4 regions of the Arthrobacter sp. NQ4 genome follow, and region 2 is predicted to be linked to each of the others. Evidence: riboswitches for the same ligand, from Rfam matches in the RefSeq annotation. Region 2 holds a riboswitch; each other region holds the start of a gene.

Evidence for each region. Region 2 has a riboswitch for cyclic di-AMP ahead of PUN51_RS16790 (M23 family metallopeptidase). Riboswitches for the same ligand answer to the same signal wherever they lie in the genome.
Region 1: linked by a shared signal. The riboswitch ahead of PUN51_RS10785 (hypothetical protein) and the one ahead of PUN51_RS16790 (M23 family metallopeptidase) in region 2 are both predicted to bind cyclic di-AMP.
Region 3: linked by a shared signal. The riboswitch ahead of PUN51_RS05715 (C40 family peptidase) and the one ahead of PUN51_RS16790 (M23 family metallopeptidase) in region 2 are both predicted to bind cyclic di-AMP.
Region 4: linked by a shared signal. The riboswitch ahead of PUN51_RS15905 (glycoside hydrolase family 16 protein) and the one ahead of PUN51_RS16790 (M23 family metallopeptidase) in region 2 are both predicted to bind cyclic di-AMP.

The regions. Positions count from the first base shown of each region.
Region 1 is NZ_JARETC010000005.1:84,486-91,922, reverse strand. It holds gene PUN51_RS10820 (zinc-dependent alcohol dehydrogenase) at 1-667, shown strand, start outside; gene PUN51_RS10815 (6-pyruvoyl trahydropterin synthase family protein) at 671-1,066, shown strand; gene PUN51_RS10810 (glycosyltransferase family 4 protein) at 1,069-2,151, shown strand; gene PUN51_RS10805 (nucleoside deaminase) at 2,108-2,656, opposite strand; gene PUN51_RS10800 (phosphatase PAP2 family protein) at 2,712-3,536, shown strand; gene upp (uracil phosphoribosyltransferase) at 3,549-4,184, shown strand; gene PUN51_RS10790 (glyoxalase superfamily protein) at 4,229-4,678, shown strand; gene PUN51_RS10785 (hypothetical protein) at 4,897-5,616, opposite strand; cyclic di-AMP (ydaO/yuaA leader) riboswitch at 5,622-5,783, opposite strand; gene PUN51_RS10780 (ArnT family glycosyltransferase) at 6,025-7,437, opposite strand, start outside.
Region 2 is NZ_JARETC010000011.1:86,588-94,024, forward strand. It holds gene PUN51_RS16775 (HNH endonuclease) at 1-499, opposite strand, end outside; gene PUN51_RS16780 (NlpC/P60 family protein) at 765-1,529, opposite strand; gene PUN51_RS16785 (C40 family peptidase) at 1,694-2,374, opposite strand; cyclic di-AMP (ydaO/yuaA leader) riboswitch at 2,445-2,624, opposite strand; gene PUN51_RS16790 (M23 family metallopeptidase) at 2,753-3,574, opposite strand; cyclic di-AMP (ydaO/yuaA leader) riboswitch at 3,585-3,796, opposite strand; gene PUN51_RS16795 (metal-dependent transcriptional regulator) at 3,934-4,635, opposite strand; gene serC (phosphoserine transaminase) at 4,932-6,062, shown strand; gene PUN51_RS16805 (DUF3027 domain-containing protein) at 6,175-6,720, opposite strand; gene PUN51_RS16810 (cold-shock protein) at 6,727-7,110, opposite strand; gene PUN51_RS16815 (hypothetical protein) at 7,335-7,437, shown strand, end outside.
Region 3 is NZ_JARETC010000002.1:408,143-415,579, reverse strand. It holds gene PUN51_RS05740 (AI-2E family transporter) at 1-407, opposite strand, end outside; gene PUN51_RS05735 (hypothetical protein) at 508-939, shown strand; gene PUN51_RS05730 (mycothiol transferase) at 991-1,515, shown strand; gene PUN51_RS05725 (ribonuclease Z) at 1,508-2,455, shown strand; gene PUN51_RS05720 (protein adenylyltransferase SelO) at 2,439-3,899, shown strand; gene PUN51_RS05715 (C40 family peptidase) at 4,008-4,853, opposite strand; cyclic di-AMP (ydaO/yuaA leader) riboswitch at 4,857-5,028, opposite strand; gene PUN51_RS05710 (coiled-coil domain-containing protein) at 5,281-6,636, shown strand; gene PUN51_RS05705 (TraR/DksA family transcriptional regulator) at 6,658-7,017, shown strand; gene PUN51_RS05700 (DNA alkylation repair protein) at 7,014-7,437, shown strand, end outside.
Region 4 is NZ_JARETC010000010.1:46,668-54,104, forward strand. It holds gene PUN51_RS15870 (hypothetical protein) at 1-529, shown strand, start outside; gene PUN51_RS15875 (FMN reductase) at 526-1,152, opposite strand; gene PUN51_RS15880 (PhzF family phenazine biosynthesis protein) at 1,258-2,106, opposite strand; gene rplI (50S ribosomal protein L9) at 2,188-2,640, opposite strand; gene rpsR (30S ribosomal protein S18) at 2,658-2,897, opposite strand; gene PUN51_RS15895 (single-stranded DNA-binding protein) at 3,023-3,598, opposite strand; gene rpsF (30S ribosomal protein S6) at 3,671-3,976, opposite strand; cyclic di-AMP (ydaO/yuaA leader) riboswitch at 4,366-4,517, shown strand; gene PUN51_RS15905 (glycoside hydrolase family 16 protein) at 4,521-5,624, shown strand; gene PUN51_RS15910 (glycosyltransferase) at 5,746-6,939, shown strand; gene PUN51_RS15915 (oligosaccharide flippase family protein) at 6,936-7,437, shown strand, end outside.

The sequences.
Region 1 (7,437 bases), on a different contig from region 2:
CCCCTCCCGGCGTGCGGTCCTCACCGGGACGGTGGAAACAGCAGTCAACGCCCTGTGGGAAGCCGGGCCGCGGCTCGGGGACAGGGTTGCCGTCGTCGGTGCAGGCCTGGTGGGCGGCATGGTGGCCACGCTCCTGCGCACTTTCCCGCTGCAACGCCTTCAGCTGGTGGACCTGGATCCGGGCAGGAAGCAACTCGCTGACACCCTGGGCGTGGACTTTGCACACCCCGACGACGCCCTGGACGACTGCGACATCGTGTTCCACTGCTCGGCCTCGCAGGAAGGCCTGGAACGCAGCCTGCAGCTGGTCGGCGACGAAGGCGACGTCATCGAAATGTCCTGGTACGCCAACCGGGAAGTCACTGTCCCGCTGGGGGAGGATTTCCACGCAAGGCGGTTGTCCATCAGGGCCAGCCAGGTGGGCATGGTGGCGCGTGCCCGGCGCCACCGCCGCACCAATGCGGACCGCCTGGATCTGGCAGTGTCCCTGCTGAAGGATCCCGTCTTCGACGCATTCCTGACCGGCTCTTCCAAGTTCGAGGACCTGCCCGGCGTCGTCCAAAGCCTGGCGGACGGCACCCTGGAAGCGCTGTGCCACGTCGTTGAGTACCCCGCCACCAACCAAGCACCCACTCCAGCCGCCCACGACTCCGAAAACTTGAGGTAACCCATGTTCAGCCTGACAGTCCGCCGCCACTTCATGATTGCCCACAGTCTTCCGCGTGAAGCGTTCGGCCCGGCCCAGGGACTCCACGGGGCGACCTTCGTCGCCGAGGTGACCTTCCGTCGCCGTGCCCTGAACGATGACGCGATCGTCCTGGACATCGGCGCCGCCGGAACCATCATCGAGGAAGTGCTGGCCGGCCTGAACTACCGCAACCTCGACGAGCACCCGGATTTTGACGGCAAGCTCACCACCACGGAAGCGCTGGCCCAGTACATCGCCCAGGAAGTCGCCGCCAGGATCAAGGACAGCGACGACGGCCGCGAACTCGCGGGCCTCGACGTCACGCTGCGCGAGAATCCGGACGCGTGGGCCGCTTATTCCCTGGACCTCACCGCCTGACCGTGCGCCACATCCGGCTGCTGGTCCCCGGCAACATCCGCCACAGCTCAGGCGGCAACGTCTACAACGCCCGCCTGGTGTCAGGGTTGCGGGAACTTGGCGCCGCGGTGGACGTCATCAGCGTTGAGGGGGACTGGCCGCACGCCGGCACCACCGAACGACGCCGGCTGGGCACCTTCCTCGAAGCAAGCGAACCTGGGGGAGGTCCCGGGCAGGCAGTGGCAATCGTCGACGGGCTGGTGGCCGTTGGTGCCCCGGCTGAGCTGGAAGCCGCGGCCCGGGCGGGACAGGAAACATGGGTGCTGGTGCATATGCCGGTGCCGGAAAGTTCAGGCGAATCAGCCCTGGCAGACGAGGCCAGGGCGCTCAGCGCAGCAGCCGGTGTGATCTGCACCAGCACCTGGGCCGCATCTGTCCTGACCGAAAGAGGGCTTCCGCAGGCACACGTCGCCCTGCCCGGAGTCGACCCCGCAGCCCAGGCCGGCGGTTCCACGCCTCCGCATCTGGCAGTCGTCGCCGCCTTGCTGCCCAACAAGGACCAGATGCTGGCGGTGGAAGCACTCGCCCTGGTCCGGGACCTCCCTTGGACCGCGTCCCTGGTGGGCTCGGACCAGGCAGACTCCGACTATGCGCGGGAAGTCCGGGCCACCATGATGGAGAATTCGCTGCAGGAACGGGTGCGGTTCACCGGTGAGCTCGCCGGCGAAGCACTGGAAGCTGAATGGGCGCGGACTGATCTCAGCCTCCTGGTGTCACGGCAGGAGGCGTTCGGCATGGCCGTCACCGAGTCCCTGGCCCGCGGCATCCCGGTCCTGGTCCGTGAAGGGACAGGGGCGGTGGAGGCGCTGGGGCTGGCAGGATTAACAGCGGCCGACGGCGGACCCCGGCTTCCCGGGGCAGCGCTGCCACTTCCGGAAGGTGGTCAGGAGAGCCCGCGCCTGCTGGCCGGCGTCCTGCGCCACTGGCTGCAGGACCCGGACATGAGGGAAAGCTGGCGCGCAGCAGCGCTGGAGGCGCGGACACGCCTTCCGGACTGGGGTACTACGGCAAGGGGAGTGCTGGCCCTGCTGGCGGAACCGGACTAGAGGCTGCTCCGCGGTGCCCGGCGAAAAACCCGCGCAGCAACATGGCGCACTCATCCTCGCGGACTCCCGGATACACCTCAACCCAGTGGTTGAGCCGGCGTTCGCGGAGGATGTCGAACACCGAGCCTGCGGCGCCGGCCTTCTCGTCCCACGCCCCGAACACCACCCGCGGGATCCGGGCCAGGACAATCGCTCCGGCACACATCGCGCAGGGTTCCAGCGTGACCACCAGCGTGCAGTCGGACAACCGCCACCCGTCGCCGCGGCCGCCGTCGAGCCGTGCCTGTTCCTGCAGCCGTGCCGCCGCTTCACGGATGGCTACCACCTCGGCATGGGCCGTAGGGTCGCCCAGTTCCTCCCGCTGGTTCCGGCCGGAACCCAGCACCCCGCCGTCGGGCCCTATCACCACGGCGCCGATGGGAACATCCTCCGTGGCGAGTGCCCTGCGGGCTTCCGCCAGGGCAAGGCCCATCCAGGCATCATGTTTCTTTTCGGGCAACGGCATGGCTCAATGATAGTTTCGGGGATACTCAGGTTACTTACGGATGCCGGGAGGCACCATGGACACTCTTCGGGATCGGCTAGGTCTCTGGTTCAAACCTTACGCGGCGCTCGTCCTCACCATCCTTGTGGGCGGCGTCATCATCGTGTCCCTGGCACTGCTGGGTGCCGAGGTGTACGACAACGTGGTGGATTCTGCCGGCCTGGCCAACCTGGACAAACCTGCCCTGGCCCTGGCCGAGAGCCTGCGCAGCCCCGGACTTGATGCGTTCGTGACCGGCTTCACCAACATCGGCGGCGGCATCGGCATGCCCATCCTTGCCAGTATCCTGACCGCCTGGCTGACGTTCCTCAGCCGGAACTGGCGCCCGCTCGTCCTGATCGGCGGTGCGGCGGGGGTCTCCATTATGGCCACCACCTTTGGCAAGAAACTGGTGGGCCGCACCCGCCCGGACCATGCGGACGCGGTGCCCCCCTACGAGGATTCACCCTCCTTCCCCAGCGGCCACACCCTGAATACCACCGTGGTGATCAGCCTGGTGGTGTACCTCATCTGCCTCCAGTTCAACACCATGCTGGTGCGCGTCACCGCCATCACGGCCGGCGCGCTCTTCATCATCGCCATGGGGCTCAGCCGCGTCTTCCTAGGCCACCACTGGCTGACGGACGTCATGGCAGGGTGGCTGCTGGGCCTCACCTGGGTGGGCGTGGTGATCCTGGCCCACAGGCTGTTCCACCTGGTCCGCAGGCGGGAGCACGCCGGTGCGGCTCCGTCGTTCGACCGTCCGATCGTCCGTGACGTGGTGGCAGAGGAAGTGCACCACCACGGCGGGGACGGCAACGAGCATGCCCACGGCAGCCACAACAAGGACACCGCCGGATGATAGTTTTGGGGGATGCGTACTCTCGTTGTTGACCACCCCCTGGTCGCCCACAAGCTCACCGTCCTGCGGGACAAGAACACGCCGTCGCCGGTCTTCCGCCAGCTGACGGAAGAGCTGGTGACCCTGCTGGCCTACGAAGCCACGCGGGAGGTCCGCACGGAGCCCGTCACCATCGAAACCCCCGTCAGCACCACCATTGGCACGGCGTTCACCAAGCCCACCCCGCTGGTAGTCCCCATCCTGCGCGCAGGCCTGGGCATGCTGGAGGGCATGACCAAGCTGGTCCCCACCGCCGAGGTTGGCTTCCTGGGCATGGCCCGGGACGAGGAGACGCTGGACATCATCACCTACGCGGAGCGCCTGCCGGAGGACCTGACCGGCCGCCAGGTATTCGTCCTGGACCCCATGCTGGCCACCGGCGGCACTCTGCGCGAGGCCATCAAGTTCCTCTTCAAGCGGGGCGCGTCCGACGTCACCTGCATCTGCCTGCTGGCGGCCCCGGAGGGCCTGGCCAAGCTGGAGGAGGAACTGGGCGACGCGAACGTGCACATCGTCCTGGCCTCCATCGACGAGAAGCTCAACGAGAAGTCCTACATCGTTCCCGGCCTGGGCGATGCCGGCGACCGCCTGTACGGCATCGCAGGGTAGCCTTCCCCCTTTTCCGGCAGGATCACCGCCGCTAGCCTGTGCGGATGGACTGGAAACTCGAACTTGTCTTTGTCCCCGTGTCCGACGTCGACCGCGCCAAGGATTTCTACGTCAACAGGGTGGGCTTCAACGCCGACTATGACGAGCGGCCTTCGGACGACATCCGCTTTGTGCAGCTGACGCCGCCCGGATCCGCCTGCTCCATCTGTTTGGGGGAGGGGCTGGTGGACGCAACTCCGGGCACGGGGTCAAACCTGCAGCTGGTGGTGGACGACATCCAGGCCGCACACGACCACCTGAAGAACAACGGTGTGGACGTCAGTGATATCGAAGTGCTGCCGTGGGGCCACTTCGTGTACTTCGCCGATCCGGACGGCAACAAGTGGTCCGTCCAGTACATCCCGTGGCGGAACGCCGGGCCGGACGCAACCGAAAGCACCGCAATCACAGGCTCCGCAACCCCAACCACCGCGACCCTAACGTCCGCACCATAGGGCACTGCAGCTCAACCCGGGGTTAAGACAGCCTGGGGTTAAAACACCACTGCCCGCATCCGTTTGGATGCGGGCAGTGGTGATGCTGCAATGCTCTGTTGTGCCCCTGCCCAAGGCGTACGACGGCGGAGAGCAGGGACGCGCCGTCGGCCGCGGTCAATGCAGGGCAGGCTCCGCGGAGGGTGGTCCTTCGACGCGCAGCCGCAGGGGAGCGGTGCCTAGTACCAGTTGTGCGCCAGGTGGAAGTTGAGCGCACCGCACGGGGAGGCATAGCTCTTCTTGATGTAATCCAGGCCCCAGTTGATCTGGGTGCGGTAGTTGGTGAGGTAGTCCGCGCCGGAGCTGGCCATCTTCTCGGCCGGGAGGGATTGGACGATTCCGTACGCCCCGCTGCTGGGATTGGTGGCCGTGGTGGTCCAGTCGGATTCCTTGGTCCACAGGGTCTGCAGGCACTGCATCTGGTCCGGTCCCCAGCCGAATGTGGCCAGCTGGCTGGCGGCGTAGGCCTGGGCGCCAGCGGGGTCGTTGACCGCGACGGCGGGTGCCGGCTCAGGAGCCGGGGCGGGCTCGGGTGCAGGTGCCGGTGCAGGCGCTGGCGCGGCCGGCGCGGGGGCGGCGGGTGCCGGGGCCGCGGGAGCGGGCTCCGCCGCCTGGGGCGCCACTGCGATTGCGGCGGGAGCGGGGCTCTCCACCGGGTTGGAGCGGATCTCGCTCTTCTCGATGCTCATCTGGGCATCGGACGCTGCCTGGGTTGCCTGGGTCGATGACACCGGGGCCATGCTGCTGGTGGCCTGGCCGGCTGCGCCGACCCCAACCAGCACCGCGCAGGATACTGCGAGGATTCCGGCCCTGCGGCCGAGGGTGGTTTTCTTTGCCTGCTGCGTGGCCTTATGTTTAGCCTTGGCATGCAGGCGTGCTTCTGCCGTGTTTTTGGACATGATTGATCGCCTCTCACACCTGCGGAGTTAGCTGTCGGGTTCGGATGAGGGCATCCGGCCGTACGGAAAAATCACGTACTGGCTTAACCCCAAGGGCAATCATTGCCCGGGACGGTGGGTCCCCCGCCTCTGCCGTTGCTCAATCGGAAATCCGGGGAAGCGGCAGAGCTTGGCGTCAACCCGGGATATGCGGCCCGAACGGGGACCGCACCCAATCGACGGTACAGGAAGATTAAATGAAAGTCACATTTAGGTAACGGAAGTCACGGCCGGCAGCGCGTCGGGTTGTCTGACTGCGCCGGGAGTATCCCCGTAATGGACTGCCGGGCCCCCGGGCACCATTCACCCCGGGCACTCGCGTGCCAGAGCATCATGCAGCCCAAGGCCGGGTCCCCGGGGCGTCCTCCGCTAGTGGCCGGTCAGTTCGTAGACCGTAGTGCCGCCCATGATCTGCGACGTGAAATTGGCTGCCACCCACTCCGCGATCCGGGTGGCAGCGTCCGAACCGGTGGTGGAGCGCATGGCTCCGCCACCGATAAAGTAATGGATCTCTCCCCGGGCTACCAGGTCCTGGAACTGCGCCAACGTGGGGGAGGGGTCGGTGCCGTTGAAGCCGCCCACCGCCATGACCGGCAGCTCCGTTGCCAGTTGGTAACCTGCGGCGTTGTTGGAGCCCACCACGGCCGCGGCCCACGTGTAGCTTGAGGCGCTGCTCTTGAGCGCGGCGACCAGGTCAGCCGACGGCGTGGGGGCACCCAGGAGGCCACCCACGCCACCCCCGCGGCCACCCGCGAAGCCCGCGCCGCCCTGGGCGTTTGGCTGCCGGAAGCCCTGCCCCGCACTGCCCTGGTTGGTGTTCCCCTGTCCCGCAATACTTGAACCGCCGGTGCTGTTCGGGCCGGACCCGTTCCGGCTGTTCCGGACGCCGGCGGGAGCACCGCCCGGCCCAGCGCCGAAGCCGGCCGTGGGGCCGGCACTGACGATTGCCCCGCTGTGCGCTGTGGACGCCGTGGAGATGGAGTAGGCCAGCGGTCCGGCGAGCGACGCCGTGATGGCCAGGGCCGCCGTCGCCCGCTGCACCGAACGCATGCCCAGGAACTTGCTGAAGCCCGCTCCTGCTGCCCCGGCCAGCCCGCCTGCAAGGACCACCCAGCGCAGCCACGGACCGTAGGCCGAGGTGGTGCCCAGCAGGGAGAATGCCGTCAGGGCTGCCGCGGCCACTGCGGCCCCGAGCACGATTGCGGCGGCCGCCTGCTGCCTGTGCTGCCACAGCAGGACTGCGCCCAGGCCGGTCAGCCCGGCGATGCCCGGCGCCAGCGCCACGGCGTAGTAGGGGTGGATGATGCCCGCCATGAAGCTGAACACCAGGCCGGTCACCAGCACCCAGGAGCCCCAGACCAGCACGGACGCGCGCACCGGATCCGTCCGCGGTGCCCGCCGGCCGACCCACAGCAGGCCGGCCGCAAGGATCAGGGCGGAAGGCAGCAGCCAGGCGATCTGGCCACCGAACTCGTTGTTGAACATCCGGAACAGGCCCGGAACGCCCCAGCCGTTGCCGCCGCCCACGCTGCCCGTTTCGTCGCCCGTCAGCCTGCCCAGTCCGTTGTAGCCGAGGGTCAGCTCCAGGATGGAGTTGTCCTGCGAACCGCCGATGTAGGGCCGCATGCCGGCCGGCGTCAGCTGCACGGCCACGAGCCACCAGCCCGCGGAAACCACCATCGCCGCCCCGGCCGCGGCCAGCCGCAGCAGGCGCCGGCCCAGCCTGCCCGGCCCCGCAACCGCGTAGGCCACGGCAAAACCGGGAACCACCAGCAGGACCTG
Region 2 (7,437 bases):
AGGCGGCGCGCTCCGGGAGCAGGAACGGATCCCACGCCGGCGTCGGCTTCTCCAGTTCCTTGATCTGCCAGATCGTTCCGTGCGGCGGCTCGGGCACGAACCGAAGGGTCCAGCCCATTTCCGCGGGAGTGTGGTCGCCCTTGACGTTGTTGCACCGCAGGCAGGCGGCCACAAGGTTCTCCCATGAATCGGCACCGCCCCGGGACTTCGGGTGAACGTGGTCGATTGTGTGCGCCGCCTTGCCGCAGTAGGCACATTTATGTCCGTCGCGCCGGAGCACACCCCTGCGGCTGACTGCCGTCGAGTGGTTGTACCGGGGCCGGATGTAGCGGTTGAGGAGGATCACGGAAGGGCGGCCCAGGACGTCGGTGGGCCCTACCACCGGGTCATCCCCTTCGGCCACCACGCTTGCCTTGCCCGTGAGCACAAGCACCAGCGCCCGGCGGAAAGTGATAACCGCCAGCGGTTCATATCCAGCATTCAGAACGAGAGTGCGCATGCACTTACCTCTTCACGGCCGCACCCGTCAGGGGCACGAGGGCCGGCTGCCCCCGGCATGTCCGGGCTATGGATCGACATCACAAGAGTAAACAAAGAAATGCAGAATCAGGTAATCGCCGCCCCGGAGCCTAATCGGGTCCGAAGACGGGAAAGGCAAGGGCTCCACTTGAGAAGCCCGCTAAAGCGCAAGGGACCCCCGCCTGGTGGCGGGGGTCCCTTGCCCAATTCGCGGCCTGCGCTGGATCAGGCCGCCACTGGAATGCTTAGTTGACGCGGATGAAGACGGGGCCGGAACCCACGTTCGCGCTGAAGACCACGGTCTGGTTTCCGTTGTAGCCACCGTGGACGGCCATGCCGTTGCCGGCGTACACAGCGATGTGGGCCATGCCCGAGCCGCCGTTGGCGTAGTAGATAAGGTCGCCCGGCTGCGCTTCGGCTGCACTCACGGTGCGGCCCAGGGACAGGTAACCGGCCGGCCAGTCGTGGAAGTGGATGCCCACGGCGGCCAGGGAGTTGGTCACCAGCATGGTGCAGTCCTGCATGACACCGAGCTGCGCGTAGGCTGCGGACAGGATGGCAGCACCCTTGCCGCTGGCCGAAGCCTGGGCTGCAGGGGCGGCCGGAGCGGCAGCCGTGGCAACCTTGGCGGTGACCTTGGGAGCAGCCGGCTGGGCGGCAGGTGCAGCTTCCTGTACCTGAACCTCGGGCTCAGGCTCGGCGACGGGAGCCGGCGTGGTGGTAACGGCAGGCTTCTCGTAGCTGATGGCAATGGTGGAAGCCGCGGAGATCGGGGCGTCGACGACGGATTCAACTTCCATCTGGGATGCGGGAGCGGAATCGCGCTTGACGTTGGTGTCGGCAGCGTTGGCCGCAATGCCGCTGGTCAGGACCAGGCCGGAAGCAGCAGCGATGACAGCAGCCTGGCGGCCCATGCCACCGGCGTTGTCGCTGACAGCTTTGGCAATGACAGAGATCGAGTTGGTTTTGGTGACCTCGGCGCGGTGCCGTGCGGTAGCACGAGTCGTCATCAGTTCTCTCTTTCGTTTTTCCTTCGAACCGCGTGTAAGCAGGCAAAGGGAAGCTGGATGCGCCGGCATCTTGGGGGTACGCCGGCGCATCCCGAACGGGGATGTGGTTTCTAGCGAAAAAGCTTTGGGCAAAGAAATAGCCCTTGGAGCGTGAAGCCCAAGAACTACTTGTTGAGGTGGTAGTACGACGAGGTACCGGTGGCTGCAGGCGAGTGGAGCAGCGTGCCCTGGGAAGGGTTGAGTGCGCTGACCATCATGCCGTTGCCGACGTAGATGCCCACGTGCGCGCCGCCGTTCTGGACCACAAGGTCGCCCGGCTGCGGGGTGGAGGTGGGGGTCATGATGTTCCACGCGTTGGTGCGGGGGATGCTGATGCCGGCCTGGGCGTAGACCCACTGGACGAACCCGGAGCAGTCCCAGCCGGTAACGGGGCTGGTGCCGCCCCAGACGTAGGAGTGGCCGATGCCGGTGTAGGCGATTGCTGCAATACCGGAGGTTGCGGCGGAGACAGTCTCGGCAGCCTTGGCGGCAGGGGCCGCGTCCTGGCCTGCGGTGGCAGCGGCGTCGCGCACGGCCGGGGCGGTGGACTGGGGACGCACCGCTTCCACCTTCGGAGCTGCGGTGGTCTTGACGGCGGGACGCTCGAAGGAAACCGTAGCCGTGGGGGCGGCGGTGACGGCGAGGGCCATCTGGGCCGAACCGGACTCGGTGGATGCGGAGACACCGGCGGTGGTGTCAGCTGCGGTGGCGGGCAGGCCCATGCTCAGGATAAGGCCCGATGCGGCTGCCACAACGGCAGCCTGGCGGCCTACGGTCCCGGCATTTGCACTGACGGCCTTGGACACGGCGTCCAGGGGGTTGGTGCGAACCGTTTGCGCACGGTGGCGCGCAGAATGATGGCGTGAAGACACGAAGGTAGCCTCTCCCAATGCCTGCGAGGTGAGCTGTCGGATTCGGATGGGAGTCACCCGGCCACTCTGCTTCCTGGGAAGCTCATGACTTAACCCCAAGGCCTTCAGGAAATGAAGGCCAAAATTGGTTCCCCCGCCCCTGCCAGACGATGAAATGCGAACGGACCTTGAGCGGTGGCAGAGTTAGGCAATCCACTCAAGAGCGTCAACTTCGGAAAAGTTGACGCGAGTTAGACGGTACAGCAGTTTTGTTTCAATGTCACATTCAGGTCACGGCAGGTCGCTGCGATCTGAGAGTGCACACTCATTCGGTTACAGCCAGCCCATGGGATCGACCACTTCGCCGTTGACCTGGACCTCAAAGTGCAGGTGGCAGCCGGTGGATGCGCCCGTGGTGCCGCTGAGCGCCACGACCTCGCCGCGGGAGACGGTCTGTCCCACCTTGACGTTGAACGACGACAGGTGGTTGTAGGTGGTCTCCAGCCCGTTGCCGTGGTCGATGACCACCCGGTTCCCACCGCCGTACTGGTGCCAGCCTGCGAAGGTCACGGTGCCGGTCGCGGCCGCCAGGACGGACGTTCCGCACTGCGCCACGAAGTCCTGGCCGCGGTGGAAGTCTCCGGAGCCGCCGGTGATGGGGCTCACCCGGTAGCCAAAGGGCGACGCGGTGGTGAGGGATGCCAGCGGTGCGGCCAGGGTGCCGGCCGAGGCTGCCCGGGTGACGGAGCCGGCGGACTGGGCGCTCAGGAGCTGCTTCAGCTTCCCGTCGGGGTCGGCCTGGGTCACCACTGCCGAACGGCTGAAGTCGATCTGGGCGCCAATATCAGCGGAAATCTGGGGCTGCGGACTGACGGCGGAGGCTGCCAGTGGCGCGTTGCCGGCGGCATCGGTGGCCATGACGGGGCTGGTGGCGGGCACCGTGACCGTCAGCACCAGGCCGGTGGCGGCCAGGGCGATTCCGGCTTTCTGGCCAATGCCGCTGGCGGCGGCAAACTCCGTCACCTGCCGGAACGGACCCCGGCGGCGGCGCGCGTCACGATGCAGATCGCGGGGGCGCTCCGCTGCGACATCTTCGACAACCCGGGGTGCCGAAGGGGGGCCTGCCGCGCGGCGGCGGCCCCGGGAGGTCTGCATGGTCAAGAAGGGTTCCTCTCTGGAAAAGCCTGCGGAGTTAGCTGTCGGATTCGGGTCAGAGAGATCAAAGACCCGGCCCGTCATGGGCAAGCTTCTGCACAGGGGTATTCCCGGAAGAATCCTTCACTGGAGAGGCTTGCTGCTGACGGACTTCACCCCAAGGCAGTCCCCCGCTGCCAATTGTGGTTCCCCCGCCTCTGCCAGTAACGACTCATGCACCCGATCCGCTGGCAGAGCTCGGCTCCGGATCGGGTAACGCTTAAGTATCAACGATTGGTTCCACTATAGGGCCTTAAGACCCTAGGTAACAATTCCGTTATCTTTGCGTGGAAGCGCTTCGCCGGGGTATGAGGCGCGGCTCAGGGCTGGGTGACGGCGACAAAAACATGCGCGGCAACCTCGGGCGGCAGCTCCAGTGCCCCTTCGATTCCGGACACCCGCACGGAGATGTAATCTCCCACGCGTTCCAGCGCAACGGCGGCGCCGGGCCGGATCCCGCCTTCGTCCAGCTGCGCCAGCAGTTCGGGCTCCACCTGGATGGGTTCGGCCAGCCGGCTGATGGTCACGGCAGAGGCGGGGCCGTAGCCCTTCATGGCCTCCACCAGGCTGATGACCGCGTCGGCGGAGCCGGTGGCCGGCTGTCCGCCCAGGGCGGCGAGGCCGGGGATCGGGTTGCCGTAGGGCGATTCGGTGGGGTGGTCCAGCATCTCGTAGATGCGCCGCTCAACGCGCTCGCTCATGACGTGTTCCCAGCGGCAGGCTTCGTCGTGCACGTAGGCCCAGTCCAAACCGATGACGTCAGCCAGCAGGCGTTCGGCCAGCCGGTGCTTGCGCATGACCTCGGTGGCCCGCTTGCGGCCCGTGTCCGTGAGTTCCAGGTGCCTGTCGCCGGAGACGACGACGAGTCCGTCGCGTTCCATCCTGCCGATGGTCTGGGACACCGTGGGGCCGGAGTGGCGCAGACGCTCGGCGATACGGGCCCGAAGGGCAACGATGTTTTCTTCCTCAAGCTCCAAGATGGTCCTGAGGTACATCTCCGTAGTGTCGATCAGATCCGTCATCCAGCTCAGCTCCTCGAGCGCAGTACCTTGCGTTGTCCCACCGTACCGCTCTGTTCCCGTGAGGTAGTCCGGGGGCTAGCTTAGCCTATTTTGACTTTGTCCGAATAGCTGCCCCCTGCGCAGCCACCCCTGGACGGGACCGTCTCATTGTCTGGACTTTGCCCGCACCGGCTCCCGCACCCACTGCCCTTCAGGCAGAATGGAACAGGCCTGCCACGCAGCCACCGCGCGCTGCCGGCCACCCCTTACCCGCCCGTCCGGACCAAAGTTTTCGTCCCCGCCGAATTGGAGCACCTGTGAGCGACACCAGCATCACGATCCCCGCCGACCTCCTGCCCAAGGACGGGCGGTTCGGCGCCGGCCCGTCAAAGGTCCGCCAGGAACAGATTGATGCCCTGGCAGCAGCGTCCAAGACCATCCTCGGCACCTCGCACCGGCAGGCGCCGGTCAAGAACCTGGTCGGATCCGTCCGCGACGGGCTGAGCCAGTTCTTCCGTGCCCCGGAGGGGTATGAGGTGGTCCTCGGCGTTGGCGGCTCCACGGCGTTCTGGGACATCGCAAGCTTTGGCCTGGTGGAGAAGAAGGCCCAGCACCTCTCCTTCGGTGAATTCGGGTCAAAGTTCGCCGCAGCCACCAACAAGGCGCCCTTCCTGGAGTCCTCCTCGATCATCAAATCCGAGCCCGGCACCCGTCCGGCGGCGCAGGCCGAGGCCGGCGTGGACGTCTATGCCTGGCCGCAGAATGAGACCTCCACCGGCGTGGCGGCCCCGGTCACGCGCGTCTCCGGGGCCGACGAGGGATCGCTGGTGCTGGTGGACGCCACCTCGGCGGCCGGCGGCCTGGACGTGGACGTTGCCCAGAGCGACGTCTACTACTTCGCCCCGCAAAAGAACTTCGCCTCCGACGGCGGCCTCTGGCTTGGCCTGTTCTCTCCCGCCGCCATCGAGCGTGCCGCGCGGATCAAGGCCAGCGGCCGGTGGATCCCGGATTTCCTGGACCTCCAGACCGCCATCGACAACTCCCGCCTGAACCAGACGTACAACACGCCTTCGCTGTCCACGCTGGTCACCCTGGACGCCCAGGTCCAGTGGCTGAACTCCAACGGCGGCCTGGACTTTGCCGCCGCGCGCACCGCTGACTCCGCAGGGCGCATCTACAGCTGGGCCGAGGCCTCCGATTTTGCCACCCCGTTCGTGGCCAACCCGGAGGAACGCTCCAACGTCATCGCCACCATCGACTTCGACGAATCGGTTGATGCGGCAGCTGTTGCCAAGGTCCTGCGCGCCAACGGCATCGTGGACACTGAGCCCTACCGGAAGCTGGGCCGCAACCAGCTGCGCATCGCCACCTTCGTGGCCATCGAGCCGGACGATGTCTCGGCCCTGCTGTCCAGCATCGACTACGTGGTGGGCGAGCTGCGGAAGTAGGCACGGCCTGCACGTACGCATAACGTACGACGGCGCCGCCCGGGTTCTTCCCGGACGGCGCCGTTTTTCGTTGTCCAGCCAAGGGGTGGCCGGTTTCCCGACGGAGGTGCGGTCAGGCTCCTGCCTGGGTGCCGGCGTCGTCCGTCGAATCCCGGGCCTCTTCCGCTGATTCCTGGCCATTCTCTGCAGGGACGTCAACTTCAGGGCTGTCCGTTTCAGGGGCATTCGCTTCAGGGGCGTCTGCTTCGGACTCCTGCTGCTGGTCCTCAGGGCGGACGCGTTCGGCCCAGGGCACCCACTCGGGGGCGAGGATCGAATTCTCGGACGGCAGCAGTCCCAGCTCATTGACCGTAACCACCTTGGAGCGCGAGTTGCGGGTCAGCACCGCGTACCACTGCCACCCTGCGTAGCCGGGCAGCCTCGACTCGAACAGGTGCGTGACCAGCCGGTCGCCCTCGCTCTTGGCCGCCAGGTGCGGGCCAATGGTGGCCGCCGGCGTGATGCCCTCCAACGCGGTCCGGGCGGTGTCCACCGCCGCGGCCAGGAAAGCGTCCGGCTTGCCTGTGCGCCACACGGGCACCCCGGCCTTGCGCTTGGCCGGAGTCTTGGCGGCCTGCTCCTGCACTGGGGTGCCCAGCTGTTCAGAATCGGGAGTCATGGGCGCCTAAACGTCCAGCTCGTCGGCGACCTTGCGCAGGGCGGCAGCAATGGCCTTGCCCTTGTTGCCGTCCGGGTACTTGCCCTTGGACAGGGTCCCGGACAGGTTGTCGAGGACGGTCACCAAGTCCTGCACCAGCGGGGCGAGGTCCTTGGCGCTGGGACGCTTGGCCTTGGCAATGGATGGCGTCTTGTCCAGCACCCGCAGGCCCAGTGCCTGGGCGCCCTTGCGCCCGTCAGCTACTCCGAACTCCACCCGGGTGCCGGCCTTCAGCTCCGTGACGCCCTCGGGCAACGATGACTTGGGCAGGAAAACCTCCTGGCCGTCTTCGCCCGCGAGGAACCCAAAGCCCTTGTCCTTGTCATACCACTTGACCTTGCCGGTAGGCACGTAATCAACCTTCTTCGTTCTGCTGTCATGAGACACGGCCGGCTGCCACCGCATCCGCATTGTTGTGCGGGTTCAGGGTATGGCAAACGGAAACCGTGTTGGTCTGTATGCTTCAAGGTTATCCTGCCGCATGGCCTATTGATGCTTTGGGCAGCACTGTTCCGCCGCAGGCGCAAGGCCCCGGCTTTTACCCGCACCGCTGCGGGCGCGGTAGCGTTGCGTCCATGACTCCCTCGCGTTACCGGCGGCCGTTGATGGTCCTCGCAGCAGTTGTTGCCGTGATGTCCCTGATAGCCGTGGCGGCTGTCATGGCGCTTGCCTTCGCCG
Region 3 (7,437 bases), on a different contig from region 2:
TGCTGAAGTTGGCCTATACCGGCTTCTGCCCGGGCTGCCAGGACGGAGGCCTGCTGCCTGACCAGTGTGATGATGCCTCCCACCACGCCGGCCGCCACTGCCAGGATCACCAGGAAGGAGGACAGGACGGCAAGGGCGCGGGGCCAGCCGCGGGCAGCAAGCCAGCGGACCGCGGGAGCCATGGCCGAGGCCAGGACCAAGGCCACCATCACCGGGATGGTGACCAGGGGAACCCTGGTCGCGGCCGTCACCACTGCCCAGGCGAGCGCCAGCAGGGAGAGCGTCTGGACTGCCCGTATGCTTGCCCGGCCCAGGCCGTCGGTCCACAGGAGGGACATCCGGCCGCTAAAAGACCGCGGACGGGAGCGATCTGCCGCGTCCCCGTCCAGGGGTTCATTGCCTTCCATGGGCTTTCTCCTTGCTGCCGGGTGCACCTGAGGTTCCATCAGCATTAGTTGGTCAGTATGCTTACTATTGTCTGCCCACCGCAACGAGAAAGGCACCATCATGACTGAACAGAACGTCCCGGACGATGAGCTGGAAGTCGTGGAGCAGGACGACGTGCTTCTCGACGAAACTCCCGGCGCGGCGTCGTCCCTGGAACTGGACCCCGTATCGGGGGAGCCTGACAGCTACCCGGGTGCTGCCGAAAACAACCCCGACCGCTGGCAGGAGGACCCCTTGCTGCAGGACGAGGCCCTCTCCGGTGAAGAGGAGGACTTCCTGAGCGACCAGGCGCTGCGGGATGAAAGCGCCCGGGCGCGGTACCGTTCGGGCGATGAGCAGGTATCGCCGGACACCCCCACCCTGGGGGAGGCCGCAGCGGATGTCGATTTTGGGGAAGCCCCCACCGGCCTCGAGGCTGACGGCAGCGACGACGAGGAGAATTTTGGCGGCTCGCCGCTCAGCGAGTTTGAGCCCGACGACCTGGAACGCTAGCAACCCCGCGGGCCGGGCCGGCGTGGCCCGGCCGGCAGGGGAGGGAGACCCATGCAATCCAAAGAACTGCTGCTGGAGTCCTTCGACCGGCTCCCGGGCCTGGTCCGGGAGGCCCTCGACGGGCTGGACGCGGCGCAGCTGCAGCGCCGGCCGGGTGGCAACGGCAATTCCATCGCGTGGCTGATCTGGCATACGGGCCGGGTGGAGGATGCGCAGGTAGCCTCCGCTGCGGGCCTGGAACAGGTGTGGACCGCTGAAGGTTTCGTTAAGCGTTTCGGCCTTCCGCTGGGGGAACGCGACACGGGCTACGGCCACTCCAGTGAACAGGTGGACGCCGTCAGGGCGCCGCGGGAGCTGTTGCAGGAGTACTACGAAGCCGTCCACCGGCAGACCGCCAAGGTCCTGGAAGACATTGCTGATCCGGACCTGGACCGCGTGGTTGACAGGCACTGGAATCCACCTGTGACCCTCGGAGTGCGGCTGGTCAGCATTCTGGGGGACTGCCTTCAGCACATCGGCCAGGCCGCCTACGCCAAGGGGCTGCATGGCGGAACGGCAGGCGCCGGCGGTGCGTGAACTGGTGGTATTGGGCACCGCTTCCCAGGTTCCCACCCGGACCCGGAACCACAACGGCTACTTCCTGCGCTGGGACGGCGAGGGGCTGCTTTTCGACCCCGGTGAGGGAACCCAGCGCCAGATGATCCACGCCGGCGTCGCGGCCGGCCACATCACCAGGATCTGCCTCACCCATGTGCACGGTGACCACTGCTACGGGTTGCCTGGGGTCCTGTCCCGGATGGCCCTTGACGGTGTGCCACACCCTGTCCACCTGCACTATCCGGCGTCGGGTGACCCGGTGGTGCAGGCCTTGGTGGCAGTGGGTTCGCCCGGCATCGACCTGCGGCTCCACCCGCATTCGGGCGCCGGGCCCGTGGCGGACTGCCTGGAGGTGCAGCCCCTGAGGCACCGCATCGAGACCTACGGTTACCAGCTAAGGGAGCCTGACGGACGCACGTTACTGCCGGAGCGGCTCCGGGCGGCAGGAATCGGAGGGCCGGATGTGGGCCGGCTGCAACGCGACGGCGTCCTTGGGGCAGTCAGGCTGGAGGATGTGAGCGTACCCAGGCCGGGCCAGCGCTTCGCCTTCATTATGGACACCGCGCCGTGCCCGGGCGCCGAGGACCTGGCGGACGGGGCTGACCTGCTGGTCACCGAGTCAACGTTCAGTGACGACGACGACGCCCTGGCACGGCAATACCTGCACCTCACTGCCGGGCAGGCCGGGGAGCTGGCGGCCTCCGGCAGGGCCCGCACCCTGGTGCTCACCCACTTCTCCGCACGGTACGGCGACGACGTTTCCGTGCTGGAACAACAGGCGCAGGCACGGGCTCCGGGGGTTACCGTGATCGCCGCCAACGACCTTGACCGCATCCCCGTCCCACGGCGGCGGCAACCAGCGGCAGAGGCTGCGGCCCCAACAACGGCGATAGGGTTGAACCATGACGGCAGCAGCTGAATCCACGGTCACTTTCGATGGCCGTTTCGCCCGGGAACTGGCGGAACTCGCCGTGCCCTGGCAGGCCGAGGAAGCGCCCAGCCCTGAGCTCCTCGTCCTGAACGGGAAACTGGCAACGGACCTGGGCCTCGACCCGCAGTACCTGCGCAGCCCCGAGGGTGTGCGGCTCCTTGTGGGAAACCATGTGCCGGCCGGTGCCACACCCGTGGCGCAGGCGTACGCCGGACACCAGTTTGGCGGGTATTCGCCCCTGCTCGGCGACGGACGGGCCCTGCTGCTGGGCGAGGTCACTGACCGGGCCGGCCGCCTCCTGGACGTCCATCTCAAAGGTTCGGGGCGAACGCCCTTCGCCCGCGCGGGGGACGGCCGTGCCGTGGTCGGGCCCATGCTGCGTGAGTACATAGTCAGTGAGGCCATGCACGCACTGCACATTCCCACCACCCGTTCACTCGCCGTCGTGGCCACCGGCCGGCAGGTCCGGCGCGATGACATGCTGCCCGGTGCCGTCCTGGCGCGGGTTGCGGGCAGCCATTTGCGCGTCGGCAGCTTCCAGTACGCCCGCGCCACCGAAAATATGGACCTCCTGAAGCGGCTGGCGGACCACGCCATCGGCAGGCACTACCCCCTCGCGGCGGATGCCGACAACCCTTACCTTGCGCTGTTCGCGGCGGTCGTCTCCGCCCAGGCGGAGCTGGTGGCCCGGTGGATGCTCGTTGGCTTCGTACACGGGGTCATGAACACGGACAACATGACCATCTCCGGGGAAACCATCGACTACGGCCCGTGCGCGTTCATGGATGCCTTCAACCCGGCCGCCGTTTACAGTTCCATTGACGTCGGCGGACGCTATGCCTATGCCAACCAGCCTGTCCTGGCCGAATGGAACCTGGCCCGGCTCGCCGAGGCCATGCTGCCGCTGATTGACAAGGACCAGGAGAAGGCCGTGGCCCCGGCAGTGGAGGTCCTGGGCAGTTTCCGGGGCCACTACAGCCAGGCATGGACCCGCGGGATTACGGCCAAGCTGGGACTGGACAGCGTCGATGAAAACGGCGCCGGGGCCCTGGTGGATGATGTCCTCGACCTTCTTAAGGACGGACCCGTGGACTACACCCTGTTCTTCCGCAACCTGGGCAAAGCGGCCCGCGGGGACCTTCGTCCCGTGCGCGGCATGGTCCTCGACCTGGCCGCCCTCGATGCCTGGCTGGACCGGTGGCAGGCGCTGCAACCTGACCCGGAGCTGATGGACAGCGTGAACCCGGCCTACATTCCGCGGAACCACCTGGTGGAAGAGGCGCTGTCCGCTGCCACCGCCGGAAACCTGGCTCCACTGCAGCAACTGCTGGAGGCGGTCAGCGCCCCCTTCACCGAGCGGCCCGGCCTGGAACGCTACCTGCAGGGGGCGCCCGACGACTTCGGCAGCTACATGACCTTCTGCGGCACCTGACCGCAGCGGGCCGCGGGGGCAAAACGACAGGAGGGTGGCAACCGGTATTCCCGGCTGCCACCCTCCTGCTTCGTCCGGGGCCGCCAAGGGCACCGGACAGTGCGAAGACTAGGCTACGCGCACAGCGGAGTAGCCGCCGAGCCAGCTGATGGAGTGCACCTGCGTGTCGAAGCCGTTGACGCCGCCGCTGACAACCTGGCCGTTGCCTGCGTAAACGCCCACGTGGCCGGAGGTGATGATCAGGTCGCCGGGGGCGGGAGCGCCTACAACGGTGCCGTACTGGAAGAACTGGGTGGGGGCCAGGTCGCCCACGGACTTGCCGACGGAACGCAGCGCCTTCTCGACCATGGCGGTGCAATCCTGCTTGACGCCCAGCTGGCCGTAGGCCGAGGCGAGGATCGCTGCGCCGGAGCCGGTGCCGGTGGTTGATGCCACGGGGGTTGCCGAGGCGTAAGACATGTTCATGCCGGTGTTCGCCGGAGCGGTGGCGGCTGCGGCCTGCACGGGTGCTGCTGCAGGGGCCGGCGCCGGGGCTGCGGTGTAGCCTGCGCCCGGAATCTGGATCTGGTCGCCCGGGTAGATGATCGAGGACAGTCCCAGGCCGTTGGCGGACAGCACGTCATTGAGGCTGACGCCGTAGGCTGAAGCGATGGCGCCAAGGGTGTCGCCGGAAACGACGGTGTGGACGTTGCCTGCTGCTGCAGCGGGGGCTGCGGCCGGGGCAGCGGGTGCCGAGGTGGCCTGGACGCTGGTCTGCTCAGTGGTGTCCGGGCCGGATACACCTGCATGGGCCGGGGCGCCGACTCCGAAGGCAATGCCGGACGCTGCAGCAACGGCGAGCGCCGGGCGGCCCAGCGAGCGGGCTTGGGATTTTGCTGTTACGGCGAGGCCCTCGAGCACAATGGAGCGGGCCGGAGTCGCGCGGTGACGGGCTGAAATGGAATTTTTTGACACGGTTGATCGCCTCTCCCATGCCTGCGGGGTGAGCTGTCGGGTTCGGGCTGGAGATACCCGGCCGGAAGCGGCTCCGCGGTAGGCGGAAGCGCATTCGACTTAACCCCTAGGCCACAATATGGCCGTGGAAACTTGGTTCCCCCGTCCCTGCCAACTGGAGCGGTTGGATCCCATGATCAGCGGCAGGGCTCGGCATGCTGACGGGAATGTCCCGTCTGAGAGGGACACCAGTCGACCATAACCCAGGTGCATCGCAATTGTCACATTTGGATAACATACGAGGTTCTTCTCTCGCATTGCGCAAACGTCTGGACATTCCAGGGCGTTCCTGAGCGGACCTCTGCTGATACTTTTCCTGTTGAGCACGGTAACAATGTGGAAACAGCAGCCTGCGTTGCGCGGGAATCCGGCGGTAAGCTTCCGGACTATGCCCCTGTTCGTGACCATCGCGAGGCTCCCTTGGCAGGGAGGCCTCCTGGCCCTTGCCCTGGCCGCAGGCACCATGCTGCCGGCGGCGGCCGACGAGCCGCCACCGCCCGGCGGGTATCCCTCCTGGGCGGACGTGCAGGAGGCGAAATCGTCCGAAGCGGCAAAAGCCGCAGAAATCGCCACCATTAATGGACTCCTGACGGACCTTGAGGCGGATTCGGAGGCAGCAGGCGGGATGGCCGTGCGCTCGGCCGCCGACTATGCCGCCGCAGACGCCGCGCTGCAGGCAGCCACCTCCCGCCTGGATACCCTGTCCGCCCACGCTGCCCGTGCCAACGCGGAGCTGGCCCGGCACCGGAAGGACATCGGTGCCCTGGCCGTCCAGTCCTACAAGACCGGCGGTACCAATGCAGGATTCTTCGTCGCGCTGGACGCCCTGGAAACCAACAGCGTCCAGGGGCTCAACCTGGTCAAGCTCGTGGGCGACAAGACTGCCACCCTGGTCGCCAATGCTGCCGCCGCCGAAAAGACGGCCACCGCCCTCACCGAACAGGAAAAAGCCGCCAGGAGCGAGCGGGAACGCCTGTCCGGGGAAGCGAAAGCAAAACTGGACGCCGCACGTTCCGCCCAGGATTCGCTGGCCCGGCGCGTCGCAGAGGAGCAGCGGCACGGCAGCGAGCTGACCGCCCAGCTCGCCACCCTGAAAGGTACGACGGCGGCCATGGAGGGTGAGTACCGCCAGGGCCAGGCCGCACTGGCCGCCTACGAGGCGGCCCAGGCGGCCAAACGTGCCGCCGCTGAGGAGCAGGCCCGCGGGCAGGCGGAGGCTGCAGCCAGGGCGGCCGCAGTGGCAGCCCGGCAGCCAAAGGCGCCCGCACCCGCTGCCGACCCTGGCCAGGCCAATCCGGCCCAACCCGGTCCGGCCCCCGGCGCCGTCAGCAATCCCGGCGTCAGCAACCCCGGCCCTCCCGCTCCGGAAGACCCGGCACCGGCCCCGCCAAGCCCTCCCGCCGTCGTCGTGCCTTCTGTTCCCGGCGGTGCGGTGAACGACCCCGCCGGGGCCAAAAGCTACGCGTCCGGACGCCTGCCCGCCTACGGGTGGGGCCAGGACCAGTTCCTGTGCCTGGCCCAGCTGTGGACCAAGGAGTCCAACTGGCTGACCACCGCCACCAACGCCTATTCCGGAGCCTATGGGATTCCGCAGGCCCTGCCCCCGGGGAAGTACGCCAGCGCCGGCGGTGACTGGCTCACCAGCTACCGCACCCAGATCGAATGGGGCCTGGGCTACATCCGCGACCGCTACGGTTCCCCGTGCGCGGCCTGGAACCACTCCGTATCCCTGAACTGGTACTGACTGACGCGTTAGGCTGTCAACATGCCAGATTTCGAACGGTTCCGTGCGCTGCTCGAAGAGGAGCGGGCGCGGCGCCTGGCACTATTGCCGGCGCTGCGGGCGGACATCGAGGCAGCAAACTCGGCGCGCCAGGATTCCAACGTCGACGACGAGCACGATCCCGAGGGTGCCACCATCGCCTTCGAACTCTCACAGGCCTCCGCGCTCCTGAAACAGAGTTCGGCGGGCCTGGACCAGATTGAGGCGGCCCTTGCCCGGCTGGCGGCGGGGACCTATGGCACCTGCGCCGTCTGCGGGGAGCCCATCGCCGAGGGCAGGCTGGAAGCCCGCCCCTGGACCCCGTACTGCATCCGGCATGCGGCGTCCGGGCGCGGGCGGTGACCGGCACGGCGGACGTTGTGTCCGCGGCGGCGGATTTCGTGGACCGGACCCTCCAAAACGAGGGCGCCTGGTACCGGGCGGACGACGTCGGGGCCCGGCTGGGCGGGGTACTGGCCTCTTATGGTTCGTCCGTGGGGGCCGTCCGCGGGACCGTGCGTGATGCGCTGCGGAAGTTCAAGGACCTGGACCATGACGGCACGGTCATGCTGGCGTCCGCCCTGTGGGGTCAGCCGCGGCCCGGTTCCCGGCCGGTGTTCGAGCGCCGCCTGGCAGCGGTGGTGCTGCTGCAGTCACGGGTGCGGCTGCTCCGTCACTCTGACCTGACCCGGCTGGAGGGCTTCCTTCGCTCCGCGCAGGCGGCCGACCTGACCGGGCCCCTTCTTACCGACGTCCTGGTCCCGTTGCTGGCGGGGCTGGGGA
Region 4 (7,437 bases), on a different contig from region 2:
GGTGATTGCGGGGGTCCTGGTGGCATACAGCGCCGCCCGCAGGCGCAAAGCAGCGCGCGGCGCCGCCCCGTCCCAGCCCGCCGCCACACCCCAGGAACTGGCCCGGACAGCTGCCGGGCGCCTGACGGAGGAACAGCACCGGCGGATCTACGCCCTGATCGCACAGGGCCAGGCCATGGCCGCCATCAAGCTCTACTACGAGGTCACCGGTGAAGGGCTGCGGGCGTCACGCGATGCGGTGGGCGCGTTGGCGGCCCACCCCCAGCCCTACGTGGGCAAGGAGCCCGCACCGGTCATCGAAGAGGACGACGACGAGCCGCAGCGGTTCCCGTACCGCTACCGGGCGATCGCCAGCAAAGGCGACGTGACCCGGGAAGTGAGCAGCAACATGCTCAATGACGAGATCTACGGAAGGATCCGCACGCTGGCCCGGAGCGGCGACACCGAGGCGGCGGCCACGGCGCTGACGCGGCACTCCGATATCTCGCTCAAGCAGGCACGGGAATTCATCGCCCTGCTGGACGACTAGCGGGATCCGGAAATACCGGCCAGCAGCTGCTCGAACGGGAGGGATTCCAGCGGGGCGGACTTCCGGCCCGGCTGAAGCCCCTCCAGCAGGCGGGTGAACTCCCCGGCAGCACGTTCGATCCGGTCCGCGAGGGATGCCCCGCCTTCCTCGGCGGTTCCCCAGTCCTGGGGCCCAGCGAAGACGCCGGTGGCCGCAATGCGCGTCCGAAGGTAGCTGAACAGGGGCCGAAGAGCGTAGTCCAGGACCATCTGGTGCCGGTCCGTTCCACCGGTGGCGCCCAGCAGGACGGCCTTGCCATCCAGCGACTTGGGATCCAGGACGTCGATGAAGGACTTGAAGAGGCCACTGTAGGAGGCGCTGAAGACCGGGGTCACGGCGATGATTCCGTCCGATGCCTCCACACCCGCGATGACGTCCGCCAGCCTCGGGGCGGCGTAGCCGGTGACGAAGTTGTTGGCGATGTCCACCGCAAGGTCGCGGAGCTCGACGACGTCCACGGCCACCTGGTAGCCGCCTGCCTCAAGCTGCCTCGCAGCGGCCGCTGAAAGCTGGTCGGCCAGCAGCCGGCTCGATGAGGGTACGCCAAGTCCTGCGGAGAGGACGGTGATGCGGCGGGTTTCCATGGCATTCTCCTGGTGCTCGTTCAAATCATCATACATGCGTTTGCATCTATACCGTTGAACTGCCGCAGGTGGCGGAGTATTCCCGGAGGTTCTGCGGGACCCTGATCAGAGCAGGACGGTTCCCTGGATGCACGTGGTCGATTCGCCGCCCACCCAGATGTCCCCGCCCTCAGCGCTCACATGGATGCGCCCGGCCCGGCCCAGCACGGTCCCCTGCGAGGCCACGTACTGCTCCGGCGCCCTGCCGGTTCCCATCAGCCATTGGGCTGCACCGGCATTGAAGCTGCCGGTGACGGGGTCCTCGGCCATCGCGTCACCGGGCAGGAACGTGCGCACCTCAAAGTCGGCGCCGGCGCCGGGAGCGTGCGGTCCTATGACGCCGATCTTCAGGTCGCCCATGGCTGCGTGGTTCGGTTCCAGGGCCAGCACCTGCCCGGCGGACTCCAGCAGGACACCGATCCATTCCGGCCCGTTCACCAGCCAGCACGCGTCGACGATGTCGCCGGGGGCCACGCGCAGCGCCGCTGCCAGCTGCCGGCGGACGGGCTCCTCCACGGGGCCGGATCGCGTCAGGGGCGGCGCGGCGAAAGCCAGCCTCCCGCCGTCGCGCTTGATCCGGACAAGCCCCGCCGCGCATTCCTGCACCACGCAGCCGTCGGACTTCGGCACCCCTCCGCTTTCCAGCCAGGTATGGGCAGAGCCCAGAGTCGGGTGGCCCGCAAACGGGAACTCCTCGCTCCCGGTGAAAATCCTGACCCGGTAATCGGCGCGGGGATCCCGGGGAGGCAACAGGAAGGTGGTTTCCGAGAGGTTGGTCCAGTTGGCGAAGTGCTGCATGGTCGCCGCGTCCAGGCCTTTGGCATCAAGCACGACGGCGAGCGGATTGCCACGGTAGGCCAGGCCGGCGAAAACATCCACTTGGTGGAAGGGGCGGGGGCGGGGGTTCGGGTTCACCGGAGCAGGCTACCACCGCACAAACGAAAGACCCCCGCCGCCGGAGTCCGGCGACGGGGGTCGTGACGTGGAGTGGGGAAATTACTTTCCTGCCACCACGTCCAGTTCGATCACAGCGGCAACGTCAGCGTGGAGGCGGACGTTGGCCTGGTAGGAACCGACCGACTTGATGTGTGCGGGCAGTTCAACCTTGCGCTTGTCGATCTTGCCAAGGCCAGCGGCCTCAACAGCGTCGGCGACGTCGCCCTGCTTAACGGTGCCGAACAGGCGGCCGGACTCGCCGGCCTTGACGACGAGCTTGACCGGCTTGGCGGACAGTGCAGCGGCCTGCTTCTGAGCATCTTCCAGGGAAGCGTGCTCGCGGGCGGCGCGGGCAGCCTTGATGGACTCAACCTGCTTCTCGCCACCCTTCGACCAGGTCAGGGCGAAGTTGCGGGGCAGCAGGTAGTTACGTGCGTAACCGTCCTTGACCTCGACAACATCGCCGGCAGCACCGAGACCGGTGACTTCGTGGGTCAGAATGAGCTTTGCCATGTTAGTTAATCCCTTCCTTAGCCGCGGCCAGCGCCGGAGTAAGGCAGCAGAGCAACTTCGCGGGCGTTCTTGATTGCCTGGGCGATCTTGCGCTGTTCCTGCACCGTGACGCCAGTGACGCGACGGGCGCGGATCTTTCCGCGGTCGGAGATGAACTTGCGCAGCAATGCTACGTCCTTGTAGTCGATGACAGTGATGTCAGCGGCCTTCAAGGGGTTGGACTTTGGTTTGGGCTTACGGAGTTCAGCCTTAGCCATCGTGGAGCTCCTATTCTAGGGAGCCCGTGGATATTGATCCACGGGATGGTGGTGGTCCGACGGCGGCAGTGCCTTGGGTGCGTGGCGCACCCGGGCAGTCCCGGCGCCGGGCCGTTATTTGGGTTTTAGAAGGGAGGTTCGGAATCGGGGCCGTTGCCCCAGCCGCCTGCGTTGGAGACACCGGGCGTAGCCCAGGGATCGTCCTGTGCAGCCTGCTGGTTGCCGCCGCCCCAACCTCCACCGGAGTTGCCGCCCTGGTTTCCACCAGAGTTGCCTCCTCCGAAGCCACCGCCGCTGTTGCCGCCGCCGAAGCCGCCGCCACCCTGTCCGCCGGAGCGCTGGGTGCGGTTGACCTTGGCATTGGCGTAGCGCAGGCTGGGGCCGATTTCGTCGACCTCAAGCTCGATAACGGTGCGCTTTTCGCCTTCTTTTGTTTCGTAGGAACGGCTCTTCAGGCGGCCGGTCACGATGACGCGCATGCCCTTGGTCAGGGATTCGGCGACGTTCTCGGCTGCTTCACGCCATACGGCAGCGCGGAGGAACAGGGTTTCCCCGTCCTTCCACTCGTTGGACTGGCGATCAAAGGTGCGGGGGGTGGAAGCGATGGTGAAGTTCGCTACTGCCGAACCGGACGGTGTGAACCGCAATTCCGGGTCATTGGTGAGGTTACCGATGACCGTAATGGTGGTCTCGCCTGCCATCTACTGCCTCCTTGTTCGATCCTGGGTGAAGAGTGCGTTTCCTGCGGGGTAAAGAATGAAGACGGTGCTGAATTACTCAGCAACAACCTTCTGCTCTTCGGGGCGGGTGATCTTGGTGCGCATGATGGTCTCGTTAAGAGACAGCTGGCGGTCAAGTTCCTTGGCGGTCTCCGGCTTGGCGGTGAAGTTCACCACGGCGTAGATACCTTCGGACTTCTTCTTGATGTCGTAAGCCAGACGGCGACGGCCCCAGATGTCAACCTTTTCGATGGTTCCACCATCGTTGGTGATGACGTTCAGGAACTTCTGAAGCGACGGCTCAACGGTACGCTCTTCGACCTCGGGGTCGATGATTACCATCAATTCGTAAGGACGCATATGTGAACCCACCTCCTTTGGGCTAAGCGGTTACGGCATTTCCGTAACAGGAGGTTCATTTGCGATTCCATGCAATGCCTTGCCGCCGGAACGGAGGCAGGACGCAGCACAGACTTCAATATCTTAGTGCATTTGGACCCGATAGGCGATTCGCGCTTGACCCAAGGCTAGCCCCGGTGGAGGTGGGCAGCAGCCGCAGGTTCAGCCATGTGGAAAACCCTGCCGTCACTGGCGCCCATACCAATGCACTTTTACCGACAGGGGAGCGCCACGCCAACGCAGGTGAGGTCCGTTACCTAATTGTGATTCGCAGACCCTTTTCGTGTACGGTCGTCCGGGGGCCGCCCCCAGCCGGCTCCAGTCCCGGATGCCGCCCAACTCTGCCGCGTCCGTGATTATCACCAGATTCCAGGCAGAGGCGGGGGACCCAAGCGTCCCGGGCACGGCAACGCGCCTGCCCTTGGGGTGAAGCCGCAGCACGCGGCCGAATGCCCTCATTCGAACCCGACAGCTAACTCCGCAGGCGACGAGAGGTAGCATCCCCATGCCCGCACCCCGCAAAGGCAGCGCCAAACGAGCGCACCGTTATCAAAATGAGACAGATCACACCTGGACATCCCCGGCCTTCAAGTCCGGTGCTCCGGCCCGGGCGCTCCGCGGCTGGCCCCTTGCCGCCGGTCTTGCCGCAGCACTCCTCGGAGCAGGTTCCCTTGGCCTGGGCCTGACCCACGGTGACGGAACCGCTGACGTGGCGCGGGTGGCGAGTGCAGGGGATGCCGGCAGCGCCGCACCCACCCAAACTCCGGACATTCCGGTCCCCGCTCCAACGCCAGTCCCGGCAGTCGAGGCCGCTCCTGCCGCCGCTCCTTCGCCGGCAGAGGCACCGGCACCTGCCCCCGCAGCAGTACCGGCACCCGCTGCCCCTGCCCCTCCCTCCGAAGCACCCATCGCTGTGGCGCCCGCGGCGGCACAGCTGGCCAGCACCGGGACGCCTGCGCCCGCCGGGGTCCCGGGGAACTGGACCATGACCTTCGCCGACGAGTTCAACGGGGCCGGACTGGACACCGCGAAGTGGTCCGGCTGCTGGTTCTCCCCCGGTTGCGGAACCATGAACAAGGTCTCCACCAGCCCGGCGAACGTCTCCGTGGCCAACGGAAACCTGGCCCTGGGGCTCAGCTCATCCACCTCCGGCGGACTGGTATCCACCAACCCGAAGGGCGGGGCGGGGACCGGCTTCCAGTTCACCACCGGCTACGTCGAGGCCAGGATCAAGTTCCCTGGCAACGCCAACGGCCTCTACAACTGGCCTGCCTTCTGGACCACCGGACAGTCGTGGCCGGCCACCGGCGAAAATGACATCGCCGAGGTCCTGCAGGCCAAGATGACCGTGAACTACCACTCCGGTTCCGGCTCCCACAACCAGGGCGGCGTGGGCGGCAACTGGGCCAACGAGTACCACACCTTTGGCCTGCACCGGATGGCAAACTCCTCTGACGTGTACTTCGACGGCGTCAAGGTCAAGTCCTACCCCACCGACGACGGAAATGCCCCGCAGTACATCGTGCTGAATGTCGGCGCCTCCTCCACGAACCCGGCCTACGGCGCGCCGTCCCAGATGATGGTGGACTACGTGCGCGCCTGGCAGTAGCAGGCCACGCACCCAGGTGAAAGGGCGACGGCGGGACCTCCCGCCGTCGCCCTTTTTCGGCTTCCCTCAAGGTTGCCTAAAGCAACCCTCCGGGGACGGTGTGATCCAGTACACTCTTGCAATGAAGCTCCTGTACGTGACGGAAAGCGTGCCCAACCGGGATCCGGAACTGGGGGATGGAAGCTCGATGATCCCGTACGAAGTGATCCTGCACCTCGCCCCTGCCGTTGCCGTCACGCTGCTGACTTTCTCGGGTCCTGTTCCGGTTCCGGCAGACATCAGGAACCGCTGCGATACCGTGTACGAACTGGCCCCGCGCGAGGAACTTTCGGCCTTTGCCCGCTCCATGGGCGGGCTCACCGGATTAGGAAAACATCGGCGGTCCACCCCCTCCGCCCGCGCCGCCGCGGCCCGGTTGTCCGCAAGCCGGGACGCCACCCTGATCCATGGCCCCCATGCCCTCTTCCTGTCCCACTGCGTCACCGGTCCCCTGGTGCTGCAGACAGTGGACCCTTGGTCCATCCGGGCCGGCATGGACACCGCCATCGCCCGTACCTTCCGACCCGCCTACCGGCTGCGCGAACAATTGGCAGCCCGAGCTGAACGTCAGCTGCCGCCCCGGGCCAGGCTCCTGACCGTCGGAGCCCAGGACGCAGCGGCCTGGTCCGCCACGCTGGGCAGGCCGGTCACGAGCATCCCCAACGGCACGGCGGTGGCCACCGGTCCCCGCCGGGAGCGGCAAGCCCCCGTGGTGTGCTTCGCAGGCAGCCTGAACTACGCGCCGAACGTGGACAGCGCCACGGTACTGGTCAACAGGATCGCGCCGCTCGTGTGGCGGGAGGTCCCGGACGCCCGCTTCGTCATCGCAGGGCGGCGCCCCACACCGGCGGTTCAGGCGCTGGCCGGACCCCGGGTGGATATCCTGGCCAACGTGCCTTCCATCCTGGATGTGTTCCAGGGCGCGGATGTGGCGGTTTTCCCGGACGAACACGGCGTGGGTATCCGGAACTCCGTCCTGGAGGCCCTCGCCGCGGGGCTGCCCGTGGTGGCCACGCCGGTGGCCGCGAGGGAACTTCCCGCACATCCGCTGCTGGCCGTTCGGGACAGCCAGGACACCCTTGTCCGCGAGGTGGTGGAGCACCTCACCGCCCCCAAGCAACCGCCCGGGCCTTCCCACGGCACTGCCGGAACGGCCGCCGCAGGCGCAGTCCGCACCTGGGACACTGTGGCAGGCGAATACCTGGCGGAAGTCCGTGCGGCCATGGCCGCTTCATCCCCGGCGGGGGAGCTTACCCGGACGAACAGGCAACCATGACGTACGCGCCGGGGGAACTGGAGCGCAAGGGAGTCCGGGGAGCCCTGTGGCAGGGGCTGGCCTTCGCCTCGGGCAGGGTGATCGTGCTGGTGACCACGGTGGTCCTGGCACGGCTGCTCTCACCTGAGGAATACGGCCTCGTCGCCTTGGCGCTGGTGCTGATGGCCTACGCCGAGACCATCGCCGATGCCGGGGTGGGTCAGGCGTTGGTGTACCTGCCCAAGACACCGGTCATTGCCAGGTCGGCGCTGCTGCTTTCCGTTGCCCTGGGCGCAGTGCTGGCCGTGGCGGCCCTGCTCGCCGCTGACGCGGTGGAGGACCTCCTTGGGCTGGACGGCGTGGCCCCGCTGGTGCAGGTCCTTGGCGTTTCGGTGCTTGCCACGGCCTGCGGTGCCGTCCCGGAAGCCATCATGCGCCGGGACCTGAAGTTCAGGCAGCTCACGGCGGCTCCTGTACTGCGCGCCGCAACCATGGGAACGGTGACCCTCTACCTGGCCT